DNA from 2 places in the Kitasatospora kazusensis genome. Region 1 is predicted to be linked to the other one. Evidence: riboswitches for the same ligand, from Rfam matches in the RefSeq annotation. Region 1 holds a riboswitch; the other holds the start of a gene.
What was found. A riboswitch is a leader RNA that binds a small molecule or an ion and turns the genes downstream of it on or off. The one in region 1 is predicted to bind S-adenosylmethionine.
Positions count from the first base shown of each region.

Region 1 (3,261 bases):
GGGGCCCAGGGGGTGTGCGAGAAGTGCCCGATCCGCAGGTCGGGGCGGAGGTCCCGGAGCAGTGCGGGGGCCAGCGAGAGGTGGTAGTCCTGGACCAGTACCGCCGCCCCGGGCGCGGCCTCGGTGGCGAGCGCCTCGGCGAAGGCGGCGTTGTAGACCCGGTAGGACTCCCACTCGCGGCGGAAGCGGTCGTCGAACACCGGGGAGACCGGGGTGTCGTACAGCAGGTGGTGGACGAACCAGAGGGTCGAGTTGGCGACGCCGTTGTAGGCGCGGGCGAAGGTGCCGGGGTCGATGTCCAGCATCCGGACAGCCTGTCCGCCGACGTCGAAGCCGCCGAGGTCGAGCCGCCCGTCGGGGGACTGCCGGACGGCCGTACGGTCGGCTTCGCCGAGGGCCGCGCAGACCCAGACGGCGGACGGGTCGTCGATCGCCGAGAGGCCGGATACCAGCCCGCCGCCCCCTCTGCGCAGGGTGAGCGAGCCGTCGTCCCCACTGCTGAAGGACACCGGCCCACGGTTGGAGGCCACCAGGATCGGGGCGGCACCGGACTGATTCGAACGTTCGGTCGCGAGATCGGCCATGTTCCCAACTTTGCCTCGCCTCCCCCCGGGCAAACCACTCGGCTCGCGGCCGCCGCGCCTGCCGCAGGCCCTAGGAGCGGTCCCGGTACTCCGGGACGGTCGCCATCGGCGGCCGTTCCAGTGCGCCGACCGGGTGGGTGTGGGCGGTGAACTCGCGGGTGGCCGGGTCGCGGGTGAACTGGGTGAGCAGCGGGCGGACGAGATCGTCCTCGGCCTTGAGCCGGTGGGTGCGGTCGAGCCGCTCCAGGGCCGTCCGGTAGATGGTCGCGGCCATCCGCCCGAGCGCCTGGCCGTCCTGGTGGCGGTGGTGCCGGACGCCGACGTCCACCTGTGCCAGCGCGTCCAGCCCGACCGCGTCCAGGGCGTCCACCAGCAGGCCCAGTTCGACCCCGTAGCCGGTGGGGAAGGGCAGTCTCTCCAGCAGCGAGCGGCGGGCCGCGTACTCGCCGCCGAGCGGCTGGACGAAACCCGCCAGCTGCGGCCAGTGCAGGTTCAGCAGCGGGCGGGCGACCAGCTCGGTGACCCGGCCGCCGCCGGCTGGGACGACCGCGCCGTCGGTCTCCAGCGGGCGGTCGTACATCGCCTTGACCAGCTGGATCGCCGGGTCGGTGAGCAGCGGGCCGACGATCCCCGAGACGAAGGCCGGGTCGAACTCGCGCAGGTCCGCGTCGATGAAGCAGACGATCTCGCCGGAGGTGGCCAGCAGCGAGCGCCAGAGCACCTCGCCCTTGCCGGGTGCGGCGGGCAGCTGCGGCAGCACCTCGTCCCGGTGCACCACCCGGGCCCCGGCGGCGGCGGCCAGCTCGGCCGTCCGGTCGGAGGAGCCGGAGTCGACCACGACCAGCTCGTCCACCAGCGGCAGCCGTTCCATCAGCTCGCGCCGGATCACCCGGACGATCTCGCCGACCGTGGGCTCCTCGTCCAGCGCGGGCAGCACCACGCTCACCGTGCCGGCCGGGCCCGCCGCCCGCTTGGCGGCCAGCAGGGCGGCGGCCGGGCGGTCGGCCGCCGTCCAGGAGCGGCGGCGCAGCCAGGACGCCACCTCGGGGAGGAGAGCCGGGGGCAGCTCTTCTGGCACTGTCTCGCTCCTTGTGTTCGCGTTCGGTCGGGTGACGCACCGTGTCGGGTGGTGGTCCCGGTCAGTTGTCCAAGGTGATCGGGCGGTCCGGTGTTCCGGCGCCGTCACGCCTGGACATTGTCATCTCGCGGGTCGGACGGTCCCGTTGGAGCGCGGCGCCTTCGGATACAGTCTTCGTACTGCGGTCGGACCTTCGCACGTCGGGGTCGGTCCCAGCGCATGACCACAACTTCACAGAGCTCATCCAGAGGGACTGAGGGAACGGCCCGTCGAAGTCCCGGCAACCTTCTCGCACCGCGGTCATCGACCCGGGCGGGACAGGTGCCAATTCCGTCCTGTGGCGCGACCGCGCCACGGGGAAGATGAGGAGAAGAGGACTCCGCCATCATGGCTACCGCTACCCCTGTCGCACCCAAGACCGTCGACCTCGGCCCCGCGGCCGCGCTGTCCTGTCGGGAGTGCGGCACCCGGTTCCCGCTCGGCCCGAGCTTCGCCTGCGTCGAGTGCTTCGGCCCGCTGGAGATCGCGTACGACTTCGGCAGCGAGAGCGCCGAGGAGCTGCGCAAGCGGATCGAAGCCGGTCCGGCCTCGATCTGGCGCTACGCCCCGCTGCTGCCCGTCCCCGCCGACGTGGCCTCCAAGCCCAACCTGAACCCGGGCTGGACCCCGCTGGTCAAGGCCGACAACCTGGGCCGCGAGCTCGGCTTCACCGCGCAGCTGCACGTCAAGGACGACTCCGGCAACCCGACGCACTCCTTCAAGGACCGGGTGGTCGCCTGCGCGATCGAGGCGGCCCGCGCCTTCGACTTCACCACCCTCTCCTGCTCCTCCACCGGCAACCTGGCCGGCGCGGTGGGCGCGGCCGCCGCCCGGGCCGGTTTCAAGTCCTGCGTGTTCATCCCGCACGACCTTGAGCAGGGCAAGGTCGTGATGGCCGGGGTGTACGGCGGCGAGCTGGTCGGCATCGAGGGCAACTACGACGACGTGAACCGCTTCTGCTCCGAGCTGATCGGCGACCCGGCCGGCGAGGGCTGGGGCTTCGTCAACGTCAACCTCCGCCCCTACTACGGCGAGGGCTCCAAGACGCTGGCGTACGAGATCTGCGAGCAGCTCGGCTGGCGGCTGCCGGAGCAGATCGTCATCCCGATCGCCTCGGGCTCCCAACTCACCAAGATCGACAAGGGGCTGCAGGAGCTGATCAAGCTCGGACTGGTCGAGGACCGCCCGTACAGGATCTTCGGCGCCCAGGCCGAGGGCTGCTCCCCGGTCTCCGCCGCCTTCAAGGCCGGGATCGACGTGATCCGCCCGGTCAAGCCGGACACCATCGCCAAGTCGCTGGCGATCGGCAACCCGGCCGACGGCCCGTACGTGCTCGACATCGCCCGCCGCACCGGCGGCGCCGTCGAGGACGTCACCGACACCGAGGTGGTCGAGGCGATCAGGCTGCTGGCCCGCACCGAGGGCATCTTCGCCGAGACGGCCGGCGGGGTGACCATCGGCGTGCTGAAGAAGCTGGTCGAGACCGGTCAGCTGGACCCGTCCAAGGAGACCGTCGCGATCAACACCGGCGACGGCCTGAAGACCCTCGACGCGGTCGCC
Region 1 is NZ_BAAANT010000010.1:125,269-128,529, reverse strand. Features, by position in the region: gene ABD330_RS11555 (alpha,alpha-trehalose-phosphate synthase (UDP-forming)) at 1-584, opposite strand, end outside; gene ABD330_RS11550 (glucosyl-3-phosphoglycerate synthase) at 655-1,662, opposite strand; SAM riboswitch class I at 1,900-2,031, shown strand; gene thrC (threonine synthase) at 2,050-3,261, shown strand, end outside.

Region 2 (3,261 bases), on a different contig from region 1:
GTCCGGGTCCGGCGCCACGACGACCTGGCGGCGGTGATCCCCGGCAAGCTCAACAAGGTCCCCGGAGTCGAGCACACCGAGACCCAGATCGCCTTCCGCACCTACTCCCAGCACGACCTGGAAGCCGCCTTCGCCCTCGGCCTCGAAGACTGACGGGGAGTCCCCCCAGGGGCGCGGGGAACTGCGCGAAATCGGAAGGCTCGGACCGTTGCCGCTCCGCTGAGAGCCACCGGCACCCTGTTGCGCACTGCGTAGCGGGGTGCCCGTTGCTCAGTTGCGACGAGTGTCAGCGACGCAGCGCCCGCCCTCGCTGCGGTACGTCCACCTCGCACCATCGCGGACGAGCTCGCCGACGGCAGTCAGGAAGCGGTCCAGGTGCTCGTCCGGCGTGCCGGCCCCGAAGCTGACCCGGATGGCGTTCAGGCTGCGCTCGCCCGGCAGTGAGGGCTCCGGCGCGCCGCACTCGGACGGGGTGGCGTCCTCGCCGCCCAGCAGGGTGCGGACCAGCGGGTGGGCGCAGAACAGCCCGTCCCGGACGCCGATGCCGTACTCGGCGGAGAGCGCCGCCGAGAAGTGCGAGCTGTTCCAGCCCTGCACCACGAAGGAGAGCACGCCGACCCGGGCGGCCTCCTCCCCGAACAGGCTGAGCACCCTGACCTCGGGGATCTCGGCCAGCCCGGCCGTCAGACGGGCGATCAGCCGCTGCTCGCGGGCCTCCAGTGCGTCGAACCCGGCCTCGGTGAGCGCCCGGCAGGCCGAGGCGACCGCGTAGGCGCCGATCACGTTCGGGGAGCCGGCCTCGTGCCGCGCCGGGCCGGTCTGCCACTCCACCGCCACCGAGCCGTCCGCCTCGCGGGCCACCGTACGGCTCGCGCCGCCGCCGGCCAGGTACGGCTCGGCCGCGTCCAGCCAGTCGCTGCGGCCCGCGAGCACGCCCGCGCCGAACGGGGCGTACAGCTTGTGGCCGGAGAAGGCGATCCAGTCGACGCCCAGCTCCCGGACGGAGACCCGGTGGTGCGGGGCCAGCTGCGCGGCGTCCAGGACCACCCGGGCGCCGTACCGGTGGGCGGTCTCGGTGAGCTCGGCGACCGGCCACAGCTCGCCGGTCACGTTGGAGGCACCGGTGACGCAGAACAGCTTCGGGCCCTCGGGGGCCTCGGCGAGCGCCTCGGCGAGCCGGGCGACGGCCTCGGCGTGCGAGCGCGGGGCCCGCAGGTAGCCGACCGTCAGGCCCTCGCGGCGCCAGGGCAGCAGCGAGGCGTGGTGCTCGGTCTCGAAGGCGAACACCCGGGTCCCGGCGGGGAGGGCGCCCGCGAGCAGGTTGAGCGAGTCGGTGGTGGCCCGGGTGAAGACGACCTGGTCGTCCTCGCGGAGGTCGAGGAACTCCTCGACGGTGCGGCGGCTCTGCTCGAACAGGTCGGTGGAGAGCTGCGAGAGGTACCCGGCGCCCCGGTGCACGCTGCCGTAGTACGGCGCGTACGCGGCGACGTCGTCCCAGACCCGCTGGAGCGCCGGGGAGCTGGCGGCGTAGTCGAGCGCGGCGTAGCCGACCTTCTCGCCGGAGACCAGCGGCACCTGGACGTCGTGGCCGAGGACGGCGAGCGGGGAGCAGAGATCGGTGGCGACGGACATGGCGGTGCACTCCTCTGGGGTCAGGACCCCGGGAGTGCTCAAGAGACCGGTGGCCCGCGCTTGCCACGCGGACGATTCGCCGCGAAGCCCGGTCCTCACCCAGGGCACCCCGCCACGGACGGAGGGTTGCCGGACAGCAAGCTGGGGCTTGTCGCTGTCACTCATGACCTGTCGTCGACTCTATGCAGGCATCCGGAAGATGGTCAAACCGCCATCCACCATCCGGACGCCGGGCCGCTCGCCCGCACCGCCGGGGGCACCCGGGCACCGCGGTGCGCGGTGACGCACCACGGTGCCCCAGATGGGCCGGGCTACCGTGCCGTGGCCTCGGCCCAGCGCTTGAGGGTGGCCTCGGCCGCCCCCGAGTCGATGGCCACCGCGGCCCGTTCCATGCCGGCCGCCAGCTGCTCGGGCAGCGGAGCGTCCGTCAGGTCGAGGGCGGCCAGGGCGGCGGCCGTGTTGAGCAGGACGGCGTCCCGGACGGCGCCGCGCTCGCCGGCCAGCAGGCGGCGGGCCACGGCCGCGTTGTACTCGGCGTCGGCGCCGCGCAGCGCCTCGATGCCCACCAGCTCGATGCCGACCTCGCGCGGGTCGAAGGCGGTCTCGGTGATTCGGCCGTCCCGGACGATCCAGACCCGGGAGGTGGTGGAGATGGTCAGCTCGTCCAGGCCGTCGTCGCCCCGGAAGACCAGGGCGGTGGCGCCGCGCGCGGCGAGCACCCCGGCGATCAGCCCGGCCAGCCGGGTGTCGAAGCAGCCGATCGCGTGCGCGGTGACCCGGGCCGGATTGGTGAGCGGGCCGAGGATGTTGAAGGCGGTCGGCACCCCGAGGTCGCGCCGGGCGGTGGCCGCGTGCCGCATCGCCGGGTGGAACCTGGCCGCGTTGCAGAAGGTCAGCCCGACCTCCTCGGCGATCTCGGCGACCCGCCGGACGGAGAGGTCCGAGCTGATGCCGAGCTTCTCCAGCACGTCGGTCGAGCCGCTGGCGGAGGAGGCGGCGCGGTTGCCGTGCTTGACCACCTTGGCCCCGGCGGCCGCCGCGACGATCGCCGACATGGTGGAGATGTTGACCGTCTTGGCCCGGTCGCCGCCGGTGCCGACGATGTCCACCGCCGGGCCGGGGATGTGCAGCGGCTCGGCGTGGTCGTACATCGCCTCGACCAGGCCGGAGATCTCCTCCACCGACTCGCCCTTGGCCCGCAGCGCGACCATGAAGCCGGCCACCTGCACCGGGCTGGCCTCGCCGCGCATGATGCGGTCCATCGCCCAGGCGGTGTCGCCCCGGGTCAGGTCGGCGCCGGAGAGCAGCGCGCTCAGGAGGTCCGGCCAGGAGCGGACCACCTGCGCGGGGTCGCTACCGCCGTTCGCAGGCTGCACGTTCACCATGGCTGACTCCAGCTCTCATCGCTTCAACAAACCGAAAGGGATGGAGCCAGCCTAGCGAGCGGCGTACGGCCGGCGCCTCGATCCGGGAAGCCTTCTCTCCAGTCGAGACGCGCGGCCCCGGACCGTCAGTGGGCGGCAGGTGTCCGCCCGGCCGTCCGGGCCCGCAGCAGGGTGGCCGCCGAACCGGCCAGGGCGACCGGGTCCACCGGGTGCGAGATCGCGGCGTCCGCACGGCTCCAGGCGG
Region 2 is NZ_BAAANT010000058.1:20,451-23,711, forward strand. Features, by position in the region: gene ABD330_RS29460 (Lrp/AsnC ligand binding domain-containing protein) at 1-153, shown strand, start outside; gene ABD330_RS29465 (aminotransferase class V-fold PLP-dependent enzyme) at 271-1,632, opposite strand; SAM riboswitch class IV at 1,684-1,801, opposite strand; gene trpD (anthranilate phosphoribosyltransferase) at 1,944-3,017, opposite strand; gene ABD330_RS29475 (DNA-binding transcriptional response regulator) at 3,143-3,261, opposite strand, start outside.
Region 2: it holds a riboswitch for S-adenosylmethionine, as region 1 does, so the genes downstream of both, ABD330_RS29465 (aminotransferase class V-fold PLP-dependent enzyme) here and thrC (threonine synthase) in region 1, are expected to answer to the same signal.